Regions from separate parts of the Allobosea sp. P4_H5 genome, predicted to be linked through region 3. Evidence: predicted binding sites of a transcription regulator. Region 3 holds the regulator's gene; each other region holds the start of a gene.
The links. The regulator LexA, encoded in region 3, represses DNA repair genes until DNA is damaged. The targets are predictions, from matches to a motif close to TGTTCNNNNTGTGTTCNG.
Positions count from the first base shown of each region.

Region 1: AC1DS0_RS12760 (ImuA family protein) is a predicted target of LexA. The motif match lies at 5,994-6,011, and genes of this name have one in related genera.
Region 2: AC1DS0_RS08550 (ATP-dependent helicase) is a predicted target of LexA. The motif match lies at 4,878-4,895, and genes of this name have one in related genera.

Region 1 is NZ_JBFUKM010000005.1:292,020-299,655, forward strand. It holds gene AC1DS0_RS12720 (lysine-2,3-aminomutase-like protein) at 1-410, shown strand, start outside; gene AC1DS0_RS12725 (DsbA family oxidoreductase) at 451-1,125, shown strand; gene pyrF (orotidine-5'-phosphate decarboxylase) at 1,246-1,953, shown strand; gene AC1DS0_RS12735 (DUF1330 domain-containing protein) at 1,990-2,277, shown strand; gene AC1DS0_RS12740 (DUF1330 domain-containing protein) at 2,280-2,588, shown strand; gene AC1DS0_RS12745 (NADH:flavin oxidoreductase/NADH oxidase) at 2,684-3,781, opposite strand; gene AC1DS0_RS12750 (AEC family transporter) at 3,803-4,741, opposite strand; gene AC1DS0_RS12755 (DUF808 domain-containing protein) at 4,846-5,847, opposite strand; gene AC1DS0_RS12760 (ImuA family protein) at 6,021-6,839, shown strand; gene AC1DS0_RS12765 (Y-family DNA polymerase) at 6,757-7,636, shown strand, end outside.
Region 2 is NZ_JBFUKM010000003.1:412,640-420,275, reverse strand. It holds gene AC1DS0_RS08575 (Crp/Fnr family transcriptional regulator) at 1-147, shown strand, start outside; gene AC1DS0_RS08570 (DUF6894 family protein) at 190-417, shown strand; gene AC1DS0_RS08565 (PepSY domain-containing protein) at 568-867, shown strand; gene AC1DS0_RS08560 (hypothetical protein) at 904-1,434, shown strand; gene xth (exodeoxyribonuclease III) at 1,873-2,652, shown strand; gene AC1DS0_RS08550 (ATP-dependent helicase) at 2,693-4,753, opposite strand; partial or broken gene AC1DS0_RS08545 (PRC-barrel domain containing protein) at 5,019-5,180, shown strand; gene AC1DS0_RS08540 (hypothetical protein) at 5,577-5,786, opposite strand; gene AC1DS0_RS08535 (SDR family oxidoreductase) at 5,967-6,560, shown strand; gene AC1DS0_RS08530 (NmrA family NAD(P)-binding protein) at 6,581-7,444, opposite strand.
Region 3 is NZ_JBFUKM010000001.1:622,686-630,321, forward strand. It holds gene moaC (cyclic pyranopterin monophosphate synthase MoaC) at 1-145, shown strand, start outside; gene AC1DS0_RS03005 (molybdopterin molybdotransferase MoeA) at 148-1,359, shown strand; gene lexA (transcriptional repressor LexA) at 1,463-2,191, shown strand; gene AC1DS0_RS03015 (ComEC/Rec2 family competence protein) at 2,185-3,138, opposite strand; gene AC1DS0_RS03020 (ComEC/Rec2 family competence protein) at 3,102-4,403, opposite strand; gene gltX (glutamate--tRNA ligase) at 4,615-6,033, shown strand; gene gltA (citrate synthase) at 6,302-7,591, shown strand.

The sequences.
Region 1 (7,636 bases), on a different contig from region 3:
GCGAGTTCACGGCTGAAGCGAAGGCTGCGCTGGCGCGCCTCGCCGACGCCGGCCATGTCCTCGTCAGCCAGAGCGTGCTGCTCAAGGGCGTCAACGCCGATGTCGAGACCTTGTCGGCGCTGATGCGCGCCTTCGTCGAGAACCGGGTCAAGCCGTATTACCTGCACCATCCAGACCTCGCGCCGGGCACCTCGCATTTCCGGCTCTCGCTGGCGGAGGGGCAGGCGCTCGTCAAAAGCCTGCGCGGCAACCTTTCCGGCCTGTGCCAGCCGACCTATATCCTCGACATCCCAGGTGGCGCCGGCAAGATTCCGGTCGGGCCCGCCTTTCTTTCGGGCTGCGAGACGCCCGGCGCGCGAGGCTTCGCGGAGGACCGCAATGGCGGCCTCCATGCCTATCCGCCGGTCTGACGCAGCCCCGCCGCGGCGTTCCGCGAAGGATGAAAAGGCCATGCTGACCCCCTCCGCCCCCGACAAGATGCCGCTCGCGATCGTCTCCGACATCGCTTGCCCCTGGTGCTTCATCGGCAAGACCCGGCTCGAGACCGCGCTCGCCAATCACAATCTCAGCGAGCGCGTCGCCATCACCTGGCTGCCCTATGAGCTCAATCCGGAGATGCCGGCCGAGGGCATGGACCGCACCGCCTATCTCGACGGCAAGTTCGGCTCGGGCAAGCGCCGCGAGATCGAACTGCGCCTGTCCGAGGCGGCGCTGGAGAGCGGCGTCACCTTCAACTGGACGAAGGTGACGAAGAGCGTCAACACCCGCATGGCCCATATGCTGGTCGCCGCAGCCGCGACCGTGCAACGCGGCGGCGAGATGACCGCGGCATTGTTCAAGGCCTATTGGCAGGACGGGCGCGACATCGGCGACCTCGAAACGTTGGTGGCGATCGCCGGCGAGCAGGGCTTCGACGAACAGGCGGCGCGTGAAGAGCTCGTCAATGACGAATTGCGCGAGACCATTATCGGGCTCGAGGCGCATGCCCAGAAGGTCGGCGTCACCGGCGTGCCCTTCTTCATCGTCGACGGCAAGCTCGCCGTCTCCGGTGCCCAACCGCCGGAGGTCTGGACGCAAGTGTTCGCGCAGGTGCTGGCGGCGAAGCCTAGTGACGAGGATGAGTGACGCGTTCCACAGGGCGTCTTCGCTACCGGGTGGAAAAATAGATCCGTCTCAAAAATGAGAAATCCTTGCGCCGGCACTCGAATCGTGCCTTTCACCCGGTAACAGGCGGAGGGCAGGGCGATGACGCAGAAGATCAACGATCTCCGGGACCGCATGATCGTCGCGCTCGACGTGCCGACGGTCTGGGATGCCTATCGCATCGTCTCGACGCTCGGCGACGGCGCGAGCTTTTACAAGATCGGCTATCGGCTCGCCTTCGCTGGCGGGCTCGACCTCGCCCGCCAGCTGGTGACCGAGGGCAAGAAGGTCTTCCTCGATCTCAAGCTGCACGATATCGGCAATACCGTCACCGAGGGCGTGGAATCGCTGACCAAGCTCGGCGTCACCTTCCTTACCGTGCACGCCTATCCGCAGACCATGCGGGGCGCGGTCGAAGGGCGCGGCGAGGCGGCGCTGAAGCTGCTCGCCGTCACCGCCTTGACCTCCTATGACGATGGCGACCTGAAGGATGCCGGCTACGGCCTCGCGGTGCGCGATCTCGTGCGCATGCGCGCCCAGCAGGCCCGTACCGCCGGCGTCGACGGCATCGTCTGCTCCGCCGCCGAGACCGAGATCGTGCGTGGCGTCATCGGCCCGGACATGGTGATCGTCACGCCCGGCATCCGCCCGGCCGGCAGCGCTGTCGGCGACCAGAAGCGCACGCTCACACCGGCCGAGGCGATCCGCGCCGGCGCCGACCATCTCGTCGTCGGGCGTCCCATCATCCGCGCGGCTGACCCGCGTGCAGCGGCGGCTGCGGTCATGGACGAGATCGCCGGAGCCGCTTAGGCTCCGCCTCCTTTCCACCGGATACGGATACGGCAAATGCCCAAGGGATATGTGATCGGTCGCGCCAAGGTGACCAATGCGACGCAATGGGCGGTCTATGCCGCGAAAGCCTCCGAGGTGATCAAGCAATATGGCGGCATCCCCCTGGTGCGCGGCGGCCAGATGTCGGTCGGCGAGGGCGAGGGACGGTCTCGCAACGTCGTCCTCGAATTCCCCGATTACGCGGCGGCCAAGGCCTATCTGTTCTCGGTCGAGTATGGCGAGGCACGCAAGCTGCGCGAGGGTGCCGGCGAGATCGACCTGATTGCGGTCGAAGGGGCGTGAGCATGGCGAAAGGCTACTGGATCGCCCGCGTCGACGTGCAGAACGAGTCGGAATACGCCACCTACCGCTCGCTCAACGCCATCGCCTTCGCCAAATACGGCGCCAAGTTCATCGTCCGCGGCGGCGAGTACAAGCTCGCCCGCGGCGAGGGCCGCAAGCACAACGTCGTCATCGAGTTCAAGGACATCGAGACGGCACGCGCCTGCTACGACTCGCCGGAATATCAGGCGGCGGTGCAGCATCTCGCCAAGGTCGGCCCGGTCGATCTCGTCATCATCGAGGGCTATGAGGGCGCGCAGCCGGGCGATTGAGCCCGGCTCTCTCACTCTTCAAATCTTTCTTCATGTCATCCCGGATCGGCGCGGCTTCGCCGCTTGTCCGGGATGACATGCGTTGAGTTGATCGCTCAGCTCTCGAACAGCGTCCGGAACCGGTTCGGCTGCGAGCGCAGATACTGCTTCGGCGCCTTGACGCTGGCGCCGAGATGAGCGGCGGCATGCCAGGGCCAGCGCGGTTCGTAGAGGATGCCGCGCGCCAGGGCGACCATGTCGGCATCGCCGCCGGCGACCACCGCCTCGGCGTGCTCGTAATCGGTGATCAGGCCGACTGCGATGGTCGGCACGCCCGTCGCCGCCTTCACCGCCCGGGCCAGCGGCACCTGATATCCCGGCGACAGCGCGATCTTCTGCGCGGCCGAGACGCCGCCGCTGGAGACATGGATGAAGCTGACGCCACGCGCCTTCAGCGCCTCGCAGAAGGCGATGGTCTGCGCGATGTCCCAGCCGCCCTCGACCCAGTCCGTGCCGGAGACGCGCACGCCGACCGGGATCGCAGCCGGCACCGCCTCGCGCACCGCGTCGAAGACCTCGAGCGGGAAGCGCATGCGGTTCTCCAGCGAGCCGCCATAGGCATCGTCGCGCTGGTTGGCGAGCGGCGACAGGAACTGGTGCAGCAGATAGCCATGGGCGCAATGCAGCTCGATCGCCTGCAGGCCGAGCCGCACGGCCCGACGTGCCGTTGCGACGAAGGCCTCGCGGATCCGCTTCAGCCCGGCTGCATCGAGCGGCAGCGGCGGCCGGTCCTTGGCCTGCATCGGCAAGGCCGAGGGAGCGAGCGTCTGCCAGCCGCGATCCTCGAGCGGACGCTGTCCGCCGCCGGTCCAGGGCGAATGGACCGAAGCCTTGCGGCCGGCATGGCCGAGCTGGATGCCAACAGGCATGTCGGAATGGCGCCGGATCCCGTCGAGCACGCGCGCAAGCGCGGCTTCGTTCGCATCGCTCCACAGGCCTAGATCGTCCGGGCTGATCCGTCCCTCCGGCTCGACCGCAGTCGCCTCGATGATCAGGAGACCCGCACCCGACAAAGCGAGATTGCCGAGATGGATCAGGTGCCAGTCGGTCGCCGAGCCCTCCTCGGCCGAATACTGGCACATCGGCGCGATCACGATCCGGTTCGACAGGTGCAGGCCGCCGAGGTCGAAGGGCTGGAAGAGCTGGCTTGGCATGGGCATCTCCGTGCAGGCGATTCAGGGCGAGATCAGCCAGATCGCGAGGGGAAAGGTGAGGGCTGCAGCTACGGTCGAGATCACGATCGCAGCCGCGATCGGGCGGCTGCCGGTGTCGAAGCGTTCGGAAATGACGAAGACATTGGCCGCTATCGGCAGCGCCGCATAGAGCACGCCGGCCTGGACCCAGAACGGGTCGAGCTTCAGGACTAGCGCCAGCACCACCCAGGTCAGCAAGGGGTGCAGAACGAGCTTGCCGACGACGAGCGGCAGGACGCCGCGCAGAGGCAGTCTGCCCTGGCGGCTCCACTGGAAGGCGGCGATCCCCAGCGCGAAGACGCCGACAGGGGCGGCCGAGGCACCGAGGAAGAGCAGGAAACGGTCGACCGGCTCCGGCAGCGCGATCCCACTCAGCGACAGCGCGATCCCGGCCATGATCGAGAGCATGAACGGGTTGACGATCGTGCCGCGCACGAGCCTGAGCGCAATCGCAAGCGGCGAGCCCTGGCCGCGCCCGGCCTCGATCAGCCCGATCGAGAGCGGCACGATCAGGGCGGTGTCGCAGATCAGGCCGATCGCGATCGGCGCCGCGGCGCTGTCGCCGAGGAAGGCGAGCATCAGCGGAATGCCGAGAAAGGCGAAATTGCCGCCGACCAGCGCCTGGCCTCGCGACACGGCGTTGGTGAAGGGCAGGCCGAGCAGGAGCCGCTGCAACAGGATCGCGAGCGCGAGCACCGCGACCCCGATCAGCGCCAGTGCCGCGAAGAAGACGCCGTTCCACAGCTCCGCGATCGGCTGGCGCGACATCACCCGCAGCACCATTGCCGGCGTCGCCACCATGAAGGCGAAGGTGTTGAACACCCTGACCGTGTCGGCCGCGAACATGCCGCGCCAGGCGGTGAAGGCGCCGAGCGCGATCACGGCGAAGAAGGGCGTACTGGTGGCGAGGAATTGCAGCATGAACGGACCGGTCGCCCGCGCGACGGGCTTGTCCAGTCGCGCTAGCAGATTTCAGCAATGTGCGCGGCTGCCGCAGACGCATGGGGCCTGCGCTTGGGCAGCGCTCAATGCCGCTTCGCCTCCGCGGCGGCAGTCTTCGTGCCGCTGCCGCGCCGCGCCTTCAGCACCGGCTCGACGACGAAATGCATCCCGACGAGGCAGAGCCCGCCGATGACGAGTCCGAACACCGCGGAGGCGGCCGCCGTGGTCAGCCATTCGAGCGGACCCGTGAGCGCCGGCCAGGCGCCTCCGACCGCGACGGCAACAGTATGAATGGCATGCTCGATCCCGGCGAGCCCATAGCCGGCGAGGCCATGGATGATGATGCCGCCGCCGACCCAGAGCATCGCCGCCGTGCCGACCGCGCTCAGCACCTTGAGGAAGGGCGGCATGCCGGTGACGAGGCCGCGCCCGAGGAGCCGGATCGGGAGGATACTGCTGCGCGCCAGGGCGACGCCGGCATCGTCCGCCTTCACGATCAGGGCGACGACGCCATAGACCAGCACGGTCATGCCGAGGCCGACCACGGCCAGCACCAGCGCCTGCATCCAGAAGGATGAGGCGGTGACCCCGGCGAGCGTGATCGCCATGATCTCGGCCGAGAGGATGAAGTCGGTCTTGATCGCGCCGGCGATCTTCTGGTCCTCGAGCTGCTTTGCGTCGAGGATATCGGTGCCGCCCTCGCCGGCGGCCTCGTCGTGATGCGCGTGCGGTACGACGAGCTCGTAGACCTTCTCGAAGCCCTCGAAGCAGAGATAGGCGCCGCCTGCCATCAGTAGCGGGGTGATCGCCCAGGGCGCGACGAGGCTGAGCACCAACGCCGCCGGCAAGAGGAAGAGCAGCTTGTTCTTCAGCGAGCCGAGCGCGATCTTCCAGATGATCGGCAATTCGCGCTCAGCCGCGAAGCCGACCGCGTAGCGCGGAGTCACCGCTGCGTCGTCGATGACGATACCGGCTGCCTTGGCGCCGGCCTTGGTCGCCTGCGCCGCGGCATCGTCGAGCGCGGCCGCTGCGACCTTGGCCAGGGCGGCGACGTCGTCGAGAAGGGCGAACAGTCCCGAACTCATGGCGGTCTCCAGGCGAGGCCGCGGGCTTGCGGCGCGGGGCTGATAGGCGATCCGGTTTGCCGCGATATGACAGCAGCGAGCCGCCCGCAGGCAAGCGGAAGCGGATGCGGACTTGACTCCGGAGCGTTTTGGAGTCGCTTTATGCATGGAACAAAAAGTGAACATATACTCCTATGGCAGACACCTCCACACGCTCCCTGGCTGCCCTGCGGCAGAGCCTCGCTCTGGCGGGGTTGGCGCGCGAGTTTTCGCCGGTGGAGCGGGTTGCGTTCGGGACGCCCTCGCTGGATGAGCCGCTGGGGGGAGGGATCGCGCGCGCTGCCTTGCATGAGGTCTACGCCGCGGCCGGGGCCGATCTCCCGGCTGCCACGGGCTTCGCCGCGGCACTGGCTCTGCGCGCTGCCGGCTCGCGACCGGTGCTCTGGGTCCGGCAGGATTTCCTCGATGCCGAAGCCGGACGGCTGCACCCGCCGGGCTTGGCCGAACTCGGGCTCGATCCTGCACAGATCCTGCTGGTTAGGGTCAGGGACGGCGAGGGGGCGTTGCGGGCCGGGGCGGAAGCGGCGCGCTGCGCCGCGCTTGGAGCTGCGCTGATCGAGCCTTGGGGCGCGCCGCGCCAGTTCGACCTGACCGCCAGCCGGCGCCTCGCTTTGGCGGCGGAGACCTCCGGCGTCCTGACCCTGCTGTTGCGGGTGGCGGCCGAGCCGGAGCCCAGCGCCGCCAGCACGCGCTGGCAGGTGCGCGCTTTGCCGTCGCGGGCGCGGGAGGCGGAGGCGCCGGGCGACCCCGCCTTCGGACTACGGCTGCTGCGCCATCGCGGCGGCCTGGGTGAGCGTGATTGGCGTGTGGAGTGGAACCGTGACGAGCGATGTTTCCAGGACAGGATCGGGAGAGAGGGAGGCAGAAGGGATGCAGCGCCGCTATCTCGCCCTCTGGTTTCCCTATCTGGCGAGCGAGCGCCTGCGCCGGCGGAGCTCCGCCGGGCAGGATGAGCGCCCGTTCGTCCTGGTCGAGAAGGATCGCGGCGCGCTGCGCCTCGCCGATTGCGACAGGCGCGCCGTCGCGCTCGGCCTGACCCGCGGCCTGACCCTTGCCGATGCCCGCGCCCGCATCCCGGAACTGACGGTGGTCGAGGCCGATCCGGCCGCCGATCAGCGCCTGATCGAATGGCTCGCCGCGCTCTGCGACCGCTTCACCCCGCTCGTCGCGCTCGATCCGCCGCATGGGCTGGTGCTCGACATCACCGGCTGCGCCCATCTTTTCGGCGGCGAGGCGGTGCTGCGCCAACGTGTCGGCCGCAGCATGGATTGGCTCGGCCTCACCGTCTTCGCCAGCATCGCCGGCACGCCGCAGGCCGCCCGCGCCCTCTCCCGCTTCGGCCGCTGCGCCATTTCGCCCCCCGGCGAGGATGAGCAACGAACGCTGCCGCTGCCGGTCTCGGCATTGGAGGCTTCGCCGGAGACGGTGATCGCCCTGTCGCGCGCCGGCCTGAAGACATTGGGCGATCTCGCCGGCCGCCCTTCGCATACGCTCGCCGCCCGCTTCGGCGAGGGGCTCGTCACGAAGCTGCGCCGCATCCTCGGCCATGAGGATGCCCGCATCACGCCCGTGCGGCCGCCGCCCGATTGCGTGGTCGAGCGGCATTTCCCCGATCCTTTGCAGGATACCGACGGGCTTGAGCAGATCGTCGCCCGCCTGCTCGGCGAGGCGGGGCGCCTGCTCGAGGCGCGTGGCGAGGGGGGACGCGCCTTCGAGGTCAGCTTCTTCCGCAGCGATGGCGCGGTGCGAA
Region 2 (7,636 bases), on a different contig from region 3:
AACAAGAAGCTGCGAGAGATCAGGCAAGCTGGGCTAGTGCGCCTTCGGTCAAACAGGCTGACGATTCTTGATTGGGCAGGCCTGTGCAAGCTGGCGGATTTCGATCCCGACTATCTGCATTTGCGGGAAGTCCGCTCCAAAAAGTGAGTTTGCGCTGGAACACCGGAGGGCGAGCCGCATTTGACAGGCATGCCCCGGTATTTCTTTCACACGCGCGACGGCCAGCACGTCGAATTGGACGACGAGGGCACTGAATTGCCCAATGACCAAGCTGCCAAAAATGCTGCGAAGGAGCTTCTCGCTGGAATCAATCGCGAAAAGCTCCCCAATGGCGACCACATGGAATTGGCGGTCGTCGTAAGGGATGCCGCTGGTGCTGACATCTATACGGTGACCCTGAATCTCGACGGCCACTAGGGGCTCGCATTCCCGCTCAACCGTTTCAGCAAACCGCGGCGTTTCGAAGCAATCCACCGAACCACTTCAAGGCGCTGACACGGAACTTCTCTTCGCTGCCGCCGTTGTTTGTAGCAACTGGCTAACTCTCTGGCACATAAGGAGATTCCGATGCGAAACGTGGTTCTCACGTTCCTTTTCTGCGCCTTGATGTCGACGGCGGCCATCGCGCAAACGTCGACCACCGCCCCGACGCCGTCGCCGAACGCTCCGGCGGACGCCAACGCGCCGCTACCCGGCGCCAACAGCTTCACCGAAGGGCAGGCCAAGAGCCGGCTTGAGGCCAACGGCTATTCCAATGTCGGTAGCCTCAAGAAGGACGACAACGGCGTCTGGAAAGGCACTGCGACCCATTCCGGCGCACAGGTCAGCGTCTCAGTCGACTATCGCGGCAACATCACCCGCAACTGACCACCGGCCTTCTATCTCAAGACGAGGAGAATTCTCATGCGTACTGTCACCCGTTCCTACGAGACCTACGATGCTGCGCGCCGGGTGGTCGACGATCTCCAGGCTGCCGGATTCCCCGCGGCGAACATCAGCCTAATCGGCCGCCACGCGAGCACTGACGACAGCAACGCTGGGGAGGGCGCCGGCATTGGTGCGGCTCTCGGCGGCGCGGCGGGCCTGCTCGCCGGACTCGGCCTTCTCGCCATCCCCGGGATTGGCCCGGTCGTCGCGGCTGGTTGGCTTGCGTCCACCGCAGCCGGTGCCGCGGCGGGCGGCGTGACCGGCGGAATCATCGGCGCGCTCACGAGCGCCGGCGAGGATGAGGCGAGCGCCAACTATTACGCCGAAACGGTGCGGCGTGGCGGTAGCGTCGTTTCGGTGAAGGCCCACGAGGACCAGGCGCCGGCGGCGGAGGCCATCATGGATGGCGCGGCTCCGATCGATCGCGACGCACGGCTCACGGACTATAGGAATGAGGGCTGGTCGCAGTTCGACGAGCGCGGCGAGCCGTACCGTCCCATCATCTGATCTTGCATCGCCCGATCTTGCTCCGCCGGCCAATCTGGCGGGGCATTTCTTTTGTCTGAGTGATTAGGAACCGGGCGGCTGCGCAAGGCGTTTTCTGGCGGATTGATCAGCCCGAGAGGCAAGCCTTGCCCGTAGATGACTTCGTTTCTTGCGAACGCGACCCATTCGCGGTGCTGGTCGACCCAGTGGACATCGCGCGCGTCCATGCTGCCGTCGACTGCGCCTGGTCGGCGCTGCGATTGCGGTGCCTCATCCCGTCTGATTGCCAGCCTGCAAGAGCGAGCCTGTATGGGATCGTGGCGAGCAACATCCATTTCGCGACCGATGATCATGAACTCATTCGCCGGTCGGTCGATCGTTTCCTGATCAGCCGCCGTCGCAAGCGCGCAAGAAGCAACTAGGCCACAGGGCCGCGCGCGCAACACCAGGGATTCCGCGGTGAAGTTGGCCAGCTTCAACATCAACGGCATCAAAAGCCGTTTGCCGGTCCTGCTGCGGTGGCTGTCCGAAGCTGAGCCGGACGTCGTCTGCCTGCAGGAGCTGAAGGCGCCTCAGAGCAAGTTCCCGGAAGCCGCGATAAGAGCCGCGGGATATGGGGCAATCTGGCACGGGCAGAAGAGCTGGAATGGCGTTGCCATCCTGGCCCGCGGTTCCGACCCGATCGAAACACGCCGAGGTCTGCCGGCCGATGAAGAGGCTGCTCCGAGCCGCTATATCGAGGCTGCCATTGGCGGGGTGCTGATTGGGTGCCTCTATACGCCGAACGGCAATCCGGCGCCGGGTCCAAAGTTCGATTACAAGCTCGCCTGGCTGGAGCGGCTCACCTCTCATGCAGCTGAGCTGCTCGCTCACAAGATTCCGGTCGCTCTGATCGGCGACTTCAACGTGATTCCGACCGAGATTGACGTCTACAAGCCGGAACGCTGGGTCGACGATGCGTTGTTCCGGCCTGAGGTGCGCCAGGCCTTTCGAGACCTAATCGCGCAGGGATGGACCGACGCAATTCGGGCCATGCATCCGGATGAGCAAGTCTACACCTTCTGGGACTATTTTCGGAATGCCTGGGGCCGGAACGCGGGGCTTCGGCTCGACCATTTGCTGCTGAGCTCGGAACTATCCAAGCGGCTCGTCGCCGCCGATGTTGATCGGCATGTGCGCGGCTGGGACAAGGCGAGCGACCATGCTCCGACGTGGATTCAGCTGGGCCCGGCGAAATAGTCTCGTTCGGGTTCAGTTCGCTGCAATAGCGGCCAGCAGATCAGCGCCACATGCCTCGCATCTTGGCGCGAACGTCGATCTTTGGCCCGGTCGAGGCCGACCGTCCGTCAGCGGGCGCTACGAGAGGCCAGGCGCGCCGCTTGAAATGCATCAAGAGATTGTTTGGGATGAAGCGCGTGCGCGCTGCATAGACGTGCCGGTCACCAGTCGACGACTGGCCGTGTGTGAAGAAGCGCTGCGGCACCATCAGATGCAGATCATCTTTGGCGCGCGTCATCGCGACATAGAGCAGCCGGCGTTCCTCCTCGATTTCGTCCTTGGCGCCTGCGCCTAAGTCGATCGGAATGCAGCCATCCACCACGTTCATGACGAAGACCGACTTCCACTCCTGCCCTTTGGCCGAATGGATGGTCGAGAGGATCAGGTAGTCCTCGTCGAGATGTGGCATGCCGGCTTGGTCGCTGGTGGCATCGGGTGGATCGAGCGTCAGCTCGGTCAGGAAACGCTCGCGCGAGGGATACCCGCCAGCGATCTGCTCGAGCTGCAGGAGATCGGCCTGGCGCGTCGTCGCGTCCTCATGGATGCGCTCCAGATGCGGTTCGTACCAAAGCCGGGCGCGCTCGATCTCGGCCGGCCAGCCCGACTTGCCGGAGCGCAGCGTCTCGATCGCCTCAACGAACGCGGTCCAGTCCTCGCCGGCTCGGGCCGGAGCGGGGGCATCGCGCAAGGCTTCTGCCCCGTCGGGCGCCTGCGCCAGGTGCTCGATGACACGCTGGGCCGAGGTCGGCCCGACGCCCGGCATGAGCTGCATGACGCGGAAGGCGGAAACCCGGTCGCGCGGGTTCTCGACGAAGCGCAGCAGCGCGAGCAGGTCCTTGACGTGCGCGGCGTCGAGGAATTTCAGCCCGCCGAATTTTACGAACGGGATGTTCCGGCGCGTCAGCTCGATCTCGAGCGGGCCGCTATGGTGCGATGCCCGGAAGAGCACGGCCTGCTGTTTCAGCGCCGCGCCGGCCTCGCGGTTCTGCAGCACCATCTCTGCGATAAAGCGCGCCTGGTCGGCCTCGTCCCGGACATTGACCAATTCCGGTGCTGCCCCGGCGGCGCGATCGGTCCAGAGGTTCTTGGTGAAGCGCTCGGCGGCGAGATCGATCACTGCATTGGCGGCCCCGAGGATCGCCTGTGTCGAACGATAGTTCTGGTCGAGCGTGATGACTTCGGCCGGCGGCGAGAAGGCGAGCGGGAAGTCGAGAATGTTGCGGACGGTCGCGGCGCGGAAGGAATAGATCGACTGCGCATCGTCGCCGACCACCGTCAGTCCGCGGCCATCGGGCTTAAGCGCCAGCAGGATCGACGACTGCAGCCGGTTGGTGTCCTGGTATTCGTCAACCATGACGTGGTCGAAGCGTTCCCCGACATCGGCAGCGAGGTCGGCGTCGGTCATCGCCTGCGCCCAATAGAGTAGCAGGTCGTCGTAATCGAGCACGTTCTGCTGCTGCTTGGCCTCGACATAGGCCGCGAAGAGCAGCTTCAACTCCTCCGCCCAGGCGATGCACCAGGGATAGGACAGCCGCAGGACGTCCTCGATCGGCTGCTCGGCGTTGACGCAGCGCGAATAGATCGCGAGGCAGGTGCCCTTGGTCGGAAAGCGCGCCTCGGTTTTCGAGAAACCGAGCTCGTGCCGGACCAGGTTCATCAGGTCGGCGGCATCCTCACGGTCATGGATGGTGAAGGCGGGATCGAGTCCGATTTGCTCGGCGAGATCGCGCAGCAGCCGCGCGCCGACGCCATGGAAGGTGCCAGCCCAGTTCAACGCATCGACGGCGACTCCGGCGCCTTCACCCATCACCTTGCGGGCGATGCGTTCGACGCGGCGGATCATCTCGGAGGCGGCTCGGCGCGAGAAGGTCATCAGCAGGATGCGCCGCGGGTCGGCGCCGCAGACGATGAGATGGGCGACGCGATGCGCCAGCGTGTTGGTCTTGCCAGAGCCGGCGCCAGCGATGATCAGCACTGGTGGGGCAGGGGTGGCATCGCCGCCATGCGATACGGCCCGTCGCTGCGCCGGATTGAGGCTGTCGAGATAGACGTGCGCGTTCATGTCGATTCGGTCTGCTGAAGTTGAAAGGCAGCACGGGTTGTATGCGTCGGCGATGTGGAATGACTGCTATCACGTTGCCCGCGGGCGGCCTGAGCGACGTCCACACATCCGACTCCGCCACGCCAGTTCTTATTATGTTCTCACGTCGGAGGGCAGAACGCAAAGCTGCCAGAGATTGCGCTCTAGCCCCTCATCCGCCTTGCCCGAGTAGCGCTCATTTTGCTTGACCGGCGACACTTGAAAGTCGGTCGGGTTGAGTGCCCAAGCCGTGATCGATGTCGGCGGATTCCTCGGTATCAGCGCGAAGCCGGTAGCCGTCCCTTTGAGCGAGCTCGAGCTCATGCGCGTTGAGGACGATGACGTTCACGCTGTCACGACTTGGACGAAGGATCAATTGAAGGCGATGCCGGAGCACGTCGACGCGTAAGGACGCGGGCCTGCTGCGTTGTAATGATCGGCCCGGTCTCGCTCGCGCGGGGCCGGGCCTTTTTGTCTTTTGATATTGCCGGCTCTCACGGCCGGGCTAAAATTCCACCGTTGGTGACATAGTCTGGAGAAAGGAGATGCCATTCTCATCACTGACGGACCCGGTCGAACTTGCCCGGGCGCGCGCAGCGCTTGACGCAGCCTGGGACGAAATCCGGTTGAGCCTGCCCGATCCATGCGACGAGCGAGAGCGATTGCGCCTCGCTTACATCATCGCCAGCTTGACGGTCATTGCGGAGGATGAGGACGATCTGACCCGACGCGCCGTTGAGCGGTTCCGACGAGCACAAGCATCTTGAGGAACGGCCCGTCGGATCTCCGGCGGGGCCATTTTGCACTACTGCGCTGGAAGCGCCTTTGCGTGCACCTTGTCCATCCTCGCTAAGGCGGATTGCAATTTGACCAGGGTTAGCGGATCGAACAAGAGTTCGACGTCGGTTGAGCCGTCGATTGCGAGTTTGATGATTGCTCCCTCCGTCGGATCCTCGCTGATGATGATGTTGATCACATCGAGCACCGTCGACGGTGTGCTTGGCTTTCCGTGCATGTCCGGCTCTCGCCTACTGGAACGGCGCCGGTCGCCGCTCGGATATTTTGACCCGAGATTTCGCCGGCCTCAAGTCAGCCTGGGGTAAGCGCTGGCCTTCCACAGCCTCCAAACAGGGTGGGTATCGCGTATGGAACCTCATCGCGGTGTTAGCGTGAGCCTTGGCGCTCTATCCGGGCAGTGCCTCTCTTCGATTGGTCGCCCCCAACAAGGCATCGGCGAGAGGCACCTTCCTCAGGCGTCGCCCAGACGATCGACGCGTTCGGTCGTCTCGATATCCTCGTCAACAACGCCGGTGAGCAGCATCCCGATCAAGAGATCGCCGATATTACCGAAGAGCAGCTTCGCAGGACATTCCAGACTAATATTTTTGGCATGTTCTTCATGACGCAGGCTGCCAGGCCACATTTGAAGCGGGGGGCAGCGATCGTCAACTGCACGTCGGTCACCAGCTACAAGGGCTCGTCAGAGCTGCTCGACTACAGTTCAACCAAGGGCGCAATCACGGCCTTTACGCGCGCTCTCGCGGCTAACCTGGTCGGAGACGGCATTCGCGTCAACGCGGTGGCACCGGGTCCTATCTGGACGCCGCTCAATCCTGTGGGCGGCGCGAGCAAGGAGAAGTTGGAGCACTTCGGCGAAGGCACACCAATGAAGCGGCCGGGGCAGCCCAACGAAGTGGCTCCCAGCTTCCTGTTTCTGGCGTGCGAGGACGCCAGCTATATGACTGGCCAAGTGCTGCATCCCAATGGCGGAACGCCGGTCAACGGATGATCATTGGCCCCTCGGGCTCTTCAGCTCGGTTGTGCCGCCAGCTTTTGGACGTACGTTTCGAGAGTTGTAGCGCCTCGGACCGGATCGTCGGAGAGATCAAAACCTCCATCGAGGCTGACTTCGGTCATTCGTGCATAGGAGGCAGCCGCCGCCTCGGAGAAACCGAGTAGGAGGAACGCTTCCTTCCACTTACTGCGCGGCGTGACCTCAACTTTAACTGGATCGCCGAGGGCACCCGAGAATGCCTCGGCGACGTCTTCGCTCGAATAGCGTTTTGGACCTTCAACATATCGAACGCCAATGTCAGTGGGCGGTGACAGAAGTCTCTCGGCGGCAACTTTGCCGAGATCATCTGGTGCGACCATCGGGATCGAGACATCCGCCGGAAACATGGTCGGCAGCTTGCCCGTTCGGCGGACGGTCTTGAGCAGCCCATCCCAATTGCTCATATAGTAGCCGGCGCGATTTATCGCTGAAGGGATCGATTGCGCACGGAGGCCTTCTTCGAGTTCCCAGAGAACATTGAGATCGCCGATGCGCTCACCAGGCTGGGCGCCACCTGTCGACTCCGCGACAACCTTCTCCAGCCCTGAGCCATCCAGAGCGCGCAAGATGTTGGCGACTGTGCGTCGTTCGACGACATCCGTGTTCTGCGACGTGTCAGCGGGAGGATTGAGCAGGAAGGCCCGTCGTCCTCGCTGAAATGCAGCCCTCAGGGAAGGCACATCCGCGACATCGGCCTTCACAAGCTTAGCGCCCTTCGCGAGCCATCCGGCAGCATGATCCGGGTCGCGCGTGACAATCGTCACCGCTTCGCCTCGGCTCAATAGCATAGCAGCTGTTGCCGAGCCGACGTGCCCGGTCCCGCCCATGATGACGAACATGGATGGTTCCTCCGTTCTCGTATCCGAAATCTGGTGACACAGGCGCAGCGCGGCCGTCGTGTGGGTCCAGGAACTGTGATGCATAAGCCGCATCGCGCTCCGGATGGCAGCTGCTCAAGATTGATGTGAGCGGCAGAAGCCCGCTCCGAAGAGCGGGCCTGTCGATTAGGTACCTGGCTGCGGCCGCGCACC
Region 3 (7,636 bases):
GGAGGCGCTGACCGCCGTCAGTGTCGCCTGCCTCACGGTCTACGACATGGTGAAGGCGGTTGATCGCGCCATGCATATCGAGGGCGTCCGACTCGTGCATAAATCCGGCGGCAAGTCCGGAACCTACGAGATCGCAGGACCATAGGCATGAGCCTCACCCCCGTCCCGGTCGCGCTCAAGGCGCTGCTCGACAGCGTGCCCGGCCCGACGCCGGCCGAGACGCTGGCGCTGGCGCACTGCGCCGGCCGCGTGCTGGCCGGGGATGTCGCCGCACTCCGGACCCAGCCGCCCTTCGCCAATTCGGCCATGGATGGTTACGCCGCCCGCGCCGCCGATCTGGAGCCGGGCAAGGAGCTTAAGGTCATCGGCGAATCCGCCGCCGGCCGCGGTTTTTCCGGACCGATCGGCCCGGGCGAAACGGTGCGCATCTTCACCGGCGCGCCCATCCCCGACGGTGCCGACGTGATCCTGATCCAGGAGCATGCCGAGGGCGTCGGTGGCCCGGTCATCCGGGTCACCAAGCCGGCGAGCAGGGGCCAGTTCATCCGCCCGGCCGGACTCGATTTCGAGACCGGCGAGATCTTGCTAAAAGCTGGCCGCCGGCTCGACAGTGCTGCGCTCGGCCTTGCCGCAGCGGCGGGGCATCCGACGCTTTCCGTCCGTCGCAAGCCGCTGGTCGCGATCCTCGCCACCGGCGACGAGCTCGTCCTGCCCGGCGAGCCGGTCGGGCCCGACCAGATCGTCGCCTCCAACAGCTTCGCGCTCGCCGCTCTGATCGAACAGGCCGGCGGCACGGCGCTCGACCTCGGCATCGCCCGCGACAACCATCCCGACCTCGCCGCCAAGATCGACGCGGCGCGCAACGGCGGAGCCGATGTCCTGATCACCCTCGGTGGCGCTTCGGTCGGCGAGCACGATCTCGTCCAGGCGGCGCTGAAGGCGCAGGGCATGGAACTCGGCTTCTGGAAGATCGCGATGCGCCCGGGCAAGCCGATGATGATGGGCCGGCTTGGCACCGTGGTCGCGCTCGGCCTGCCCGGCAATCCGGTCTCCTCGATCGTCTGCGGCCATCTCTTCGCGATGCCACTGGTCGAAGCCCTGCTCGGCATCGACGATCCCGAGCGCGATCGCAGCGAACCCGCCATCCTCGCCGTCGATCTGCCGGCCAATGACGAGCGCCAGGACTATCTGCGCGCCACTGTCGAGACCATCGATGGCGAGCGGCGGGTCAGGCCCTTCACCAAGCAGGATTCCTCGATGCTGGCGAACCTGTCGCGCGCCGAGGCGCTGGTGATCCGCCCGGCCTTTGCCGAAGCGGCCAAGGCGGGTGATCCCTGCCGGATCATCCGGCTGCGCTGACCCGTTCACCTCGCGGCAGGATGCGGCTTGCGGAACACAAAGCGAACAGTTATGGTGTTCGTGCTTTGTTTCGATTCTAGCCCGAGAGGCGAGCGGCGCGACCATGCTGACACGCAAACAGTTCGAACTGCTTCGCTTCATCCATGAGCGCCTGCGCGAATCCGGCGTGCCGCCCTCTTTCGACGAGATGAAGGACGCGCTCGACCTGCGCTCCAAGTCGGGCATCCATCGTTTGATCATGGCGCTGGAGGAGCGCGGCTTCATTCGCCGGCTTCCGAACCGGGCCCGTGCTCTCGAAGTCATCAAGATGCCGGACGGCATCGGCGGACCGCAGGCGCAGCGCGGCCGTTTCAGCCCCTCGATCGTCCAGGGCGGGCTCGGCCAGACGCCGTCCGCTCCTGCTGCAACGCTGGCGAAGCCGCGCCCGCCGGCTGAAGAGAACGGGCGTTCGACGGTTTCCATTCCCGTCATGGGCCGCATCGCCGCCGGCACGCCGATCTCGGCGATCCAGGATCGCAGCCATAGCGTTACGATGCCCGCCGACATGCTCGGCGGCGGCGAGCATTACGCCCTCGAAGTCCGCGGTGATTCGATGATCGAGGCCGGTATCCTCGACGGCGACACCGTCGTGATCCGCAAGCAGGATACCGCCAATACCGGCGACATCATCGTCGCCCTGATCGACGACGAGGAAGCGACGCTGAAGCGATTGCGCAAGCGCGGTTCCTCGATCGCGCTCGAAGCCGCCAACCCCGCCTATGAGACGCGCGTGCTCGGCCCGGACCGGGTCAAGATCCAGGGCCGGCTCGTCAACCTGATGCGGCGCTACTGAAGCGCCTCGGCGTCCTGTGACGGCTCCGCAGTTGCGGCTGTCGGCACAGGCGCAGCAGCGGACTCGGGCACCGGCCTTGGTTCCGGTCGGGCTCGGGTCCATGGACGCAGGCGTGTGACCTCGTCGGCCGTATAGGCGCGCCAACCGCCGCGAGCCGCGTGATAAGCGGTCGCGCCGTCGCGGATGAGGGAGCTCCGGTCGATCAGGCGGGCGGCGCACGGTGCCGTCCAATAGAGCGATGTCACCACGAGATCGGCGCGCTGGCAGTCCTCGACCAGAGCGATCCGGTCACGCGTATAGGCGACGCTGCGCCCGTCCGGCAGGCGGATGATGCAGCCGCGCGCATCGCAAGCGGCGCCATTGCGCAAGGCCGTATCGTCAGGCGCGCGCGAATCGCCGTCGGCATGCAGCCATTGCGTCAGCACGAAGCGGCTCGGCTTGCCCGCCAGTACCATCTTCCCCTCCTGCCCCCGCACCAGCACGCCCGAGCCGTCACGCTCGATCAGGATGTCGGGCCGTGACGGGGCCGAGGCCAGCGCCAGCCCGCCGACCAAGGGCAGCGCGGCAAGGAAGCGCAGCGCCGTCGTCCACAAGGTCAGCCAGAGCAACGACAGCGAGAACAGAATCAGGGCGGTCGAGCCGAAGGCGGGCAGCACCACGGTCGAGCGGTCGATGCCGGCGACCCAATGGGCAAGCTGGAGCACATAGCCGGAGGCCCAGCCCATCAGCGCCCAGGCCGGCCAGTCGAGCCCGAACGGATAGGCGAGCACGCCGAAGACTGCGGCGGGCATCACGATCAGCGAGACGAAGGGCAGCGCCAGCGCATTGCCGAGCAGGCCGAACGGGTTGAAGGTCTGGAAATGGTAGACGCCATAAGGCGCCGTCGCCGCGGTCGCGACCATGGTGGTGGTCAGAATGCCGACGGCCGAGAGCCAGAGCGGCCGCAACGGCCAGGGCCGGAGGCCGCCGCGGCATCGGGCGCCCGCTCCTGCCAGCGCTCGGCGAAGGCGATCAGCGCCGCGACCGCACCGAAAGACATCTGGAAGCTCGGCCCGAGCAGCGCCTCCGGCTCGCGCAGCAGCACAATGATCGCGGACAGAGCGAGGTTGCGCATGGAGAGCGCCGGCCGGTCGACCAGGATCGCCCCGAGCATGACCAGCGTCATGATCAGCGAGCGCTCGGTCGCGACATCCGCGCCGGAGAAGATGCAATAGGCGGTGGCGCCGAGCATGGCGACGAGAGCCGCGAGCTTCTTCACCGGCCAGTGCAGCGCCACCGTCTGCGACAGCGTAAGCAAGGCCCGCACCAGCCAGAAGATGGTACCGGCAGCGAGCACCATGTGCAGGCCCGAGATCGAGACAATGTGGTAGATTCCGGCGGCGCGCAGGTCGTTGTTGGTCGCTTCGCTGATCAGCCCACGCTTGCCGGTGACGAGGGCCGCCGCCATCGCCCCGGCCTGCCCGCCGCCGCTGGTCGCGATCCGCTCGGTCAATGCGTTGCGGGCCTGGTCGATCGCGACCGCCAGAGCAAGCCGGCGCGGCATCGGCACAGGAGCCGGGGAGAGCGTGATCTTGCCGGCTATGTTGCCGACGGCGCCGACACCCTGGAAGAAGGCATCGCGGGCGAAGTCATACCCCCCGGGACGCGCCGGCCCAGGCGGCGGCAGGAGACGCGCGGTGGCGCTGATATGGTCGCCGGGCTTCAGCGTCGTTACCGGCGTGGTGACACGCACCCGCCGAGGCCGCTGCCCGGGATCGACGCCCGGCAGGTCCGTGACCTGGATGACGATGCGCACGCCCTTCTCGCGCTGCTCCAGCGCCTCGACGAAACCGGTGAGCTTGCCGACATGATTGCGGGCGAGCGCCGGCGCCGCGATGTTTGCCGTCCGCCAGGTCGCGGCCGCAAAGCCGGCAAAGGCCGCCGCGATCGCGATGCAGACCGCCATGACGGCGCGGCGCCGGCGCATCAGCAGCGCGGAGAATGCAGACAGCACCAGCCCGGCCAGGGGCGCGGCCAACCCCGGCTCGCGATCGGCCAAGAAATAGAGCAGCACGCCGGCGCCCATGCAGACTGGAAGCCAATTGAACAGGCGACGGCGCTCGATCTCGGTTTCAAGCGCCTGGCGAAGGCGCCCACCCCAATCGGGCAAAAAAGCAGATAGTGGCTGGGAAAAATGGGCGACGCGCCGCAAGCGCGCAGGCAGAGCCAGCACGCCCACCCTGCTACGGCGCTGTTCTGGCCCGTAGGAGAGCATCAGTCCCCCCGCACGGCCGCGCGATGATCGTGCCCCCTCCCCGCAGGAGGCTCTTAACGGCAGCCGGCAAGCCATGTTACAGCGGCGGCGCCGGATGTCAGCCCCGGCCGAGGCCCGTATCCCAATCGCCCTCGCCTCACGCTTACCCGTTCCGCCGGAGCCTCCCTTCATGAGTGACACGGTCGTCACGCGCTTCGCGCCGTCGCCTACCGGATTCCTGCACATTGGCGGCGCCCGAACTGCGCTGTTCAACTGGCTCTATGCCCGCCGCCATGGCGGCAAGATGCTGCTGCGCATCGAGGATACCGACCGCGAACGCTCGACAGAGGGCGCCATCGCCGCGATCCTCGACGGCCTCGCCTGGCTCGGCCTCGATTGGGACGGGCAGACGGTCTACCAGTTCCAGCGCGCCGCCCGCCACCGCGAGGTCGCCGAGCAGATGCTGGCGGCCGGCAAGGCCTATTACTGCTATGCGACGCCGCAGGAACTCGACGCGGAGCGCGAAGCAGCGCGCGCCGAGGGCAAGCAGTGGCGTTATGACGGGCGCTGGCGCGACCGCGACCCGTCGACCGCGCCCGAAGGCGTCAAGCCGGTGATCCGCCTCAAGGCGGATCAGACCGGTGAGACCGTGGTCGAGGACGAGGTCCAGGGCCGCGTCACCTGGCAAAACGAGAATCTCGACGATCTCGTCCTGCTGCGCTCGGATGGCAACCCGACCTACATGCTCGCCGTCGTCGTCGACGATCACGACATGGGCGTCACCCACATCATCCGCGGTTCGGACCACCTGACCAATGCCGCCCGCCAGACGCAGATCTACCAGGCGCTCGGCTGGATCGTGCCGAGCATGTCGCATATCCCGCTGATCCACGGGGCCGACGGCGCCAAGCTGTCGAAGCGGCACGGCGCGCTCGGCATCGAAGCCTATCGCTCGATGGGTTATCTGCCGATCGCACTGCGCAACTACCTGCTGCGCCTCGGCTGGAGCCATGGCGACCAGGAGATCTTCTCTCCCGAAGAAATGATCTCGCTGTTCAACCTGTCCTCGATCGGCCGCTCGCCGGCTCGCTTCGACTACGCCAAGCTCGAGAACCTCAACGGCCTCTATATGCGCGAGTCCGCCGATCACGAATTGATGACGGCGCTGAAGGCGATCTGGTCGGAGATCGGCCCGCCGCGCGGCATCGGCACGGAGCCGTCTCCCGAGCTGGAGGCCAAGCTGATGGCCGCCATGCCCGGCCTGAAGGAGCGCGCCAAGACGCTGATCGAGCTGATCGACAGCGCCTCCTATCTCTACGCCCAGCGTCCATTGGCGCTCGAGCCCAAGGCGGCCGCCTTGCTCGACGAGGCTGCGCGCCAGCGTATGCCCAAGCTGGCGGAAAAGCTCTCGGCGGTATCGGATTGGGCGCCGCCGCCGCTGGAGAGCGCGATCCGTGATTTCGCCGAGGAGAGCGGCGTCAAGCTCGGCCAGGTGGCGCAGCCCCTGCGCGCGGCGCTGACCGGCAAGACCACCTCGCCCGGCCTGTTCGACGTGATGGCGGTGCTCGGCCGCGACGAGGTGCTGGCGCGCCTCGCCGACGCGGCCTGACGCGTCAGAAAGGCTAATGACCGCTCGGTTGAACCCCTCGCGGAATTGGTCTAGCAACGCGCTGCGGACCGGCTGCTCCCGCTGCCGGTCCGGCATAAAAAATGCTTCAAAATCAGTTCGATGAACCCTGCCCGCCCGGACGTCCCGACATTCCCGTCATGGAGCCGTCATCGTGGGCCGTTCGGATGACGCCGGAACGCGACACGCAGCCGGTGCCCCCGTTCGACCGGGCACATGACTGAAGAACGAGCCTGAAAGGATCGGACCCATGAGCGGAAATACCAGCCAGTTGGCTGTCGAAGGCAAGACCGTCGACATGCCGGTCAAAGCGGGTTCGATCGGGCCGTCGGTCATCGATATCAGCAAGCTCTACGGCCAGACCGGGATGTTCACCTACGACCCCGGCTTCACCTCGACCGCCAGCTGCGAGTCGCAGATCACCTATATCGATGGCGACGAGGGCGTCCTGCTCCATCGCGGCTACCCGATCGAACAGCTTGCCGAGCACGGCGACTTCCTCGAGACCTGCTATCTCCTGCTCTACGGCGAGCTGCCGACGGCGGCGCAGAAGGCTGACTTCGACTATCGCGTCACGCGCCACACCATGGTGCACGAGCAGATGGCCCGCTTCTTCCAGGGCTTCCGCCGCGATGCGCACCCGATGGCCGTGATGGTCGCCTCGGTCGGCGCCATGTCGGCGTTCTATCACGACTCGACCGACATCTCCGATCCGCAGCAGCGCATGATCGCTTCGATGCGGATGATCGCGAAGATGCCGACGCTGGCGGCGATGGCCTACAAGTACACGATCGGCCAGCCTTTCGTGTACCCGCTCAACTCGCTGGACTACACCTCGAACTTCCTGCGCATGTGCTTCGCCGTGCCGGCCGAGGACTACAAGGTCAATCCGGTTCTCTCGCGCGCGATGGACCGCATCTTCACCTTGCACGCCGACCATGAGCAGAACGCCTCGACCTCGACGGTCCGGCTCGCCGGCTCTTCCGGCGCGAATCCCTTTGCTTGCATCGCCGCCGGCGTCGCTTGCCTGTGGGGCCCGGCGCATGGCGGCGCCAACGAGGCGGCGCTGAAGATGCTCGAGGAGATCGGCAGCGTCGACAACATCCCGAAATACATCGCCAAGGCCAAGGACAAGAACGATCCGTTCCGCCTGATGGGCTTCGGTCATCGCGTCTACAAGAACTACGACCCGCGCGCCAAGATCATGCAGAAGACGACGCATGAGGTCCTGGCCGAGCTCGGCGTCAAGGACGATCCGCTGCTCGACGTCGCCATGGAGCTCGAGCGCATTGCCCTGCACGACGAGTACTTCGTCGAGAAGAAACTCTATCCGAACATCGATTTCTATTCGGGCATCACCCTCAAGGCGATGGGCTTCCCGACCTCGATGTTCACCGTGCTGTTCGCGCTCGCGCGCACCGTCGGCTGGATCGCGCAGTGGAAGGAGATGATCGAGGATCCGTCCCAGCGCATCGGCCGCCCGCGCCAGCTCTACACCGGTTCGCCCAAGCGCGATTACACGCCGATCGGCCGTCGCTGACAAGCGCCGCGCTGGAACAACAAAGGCCGCGACGGAACCCCGTCG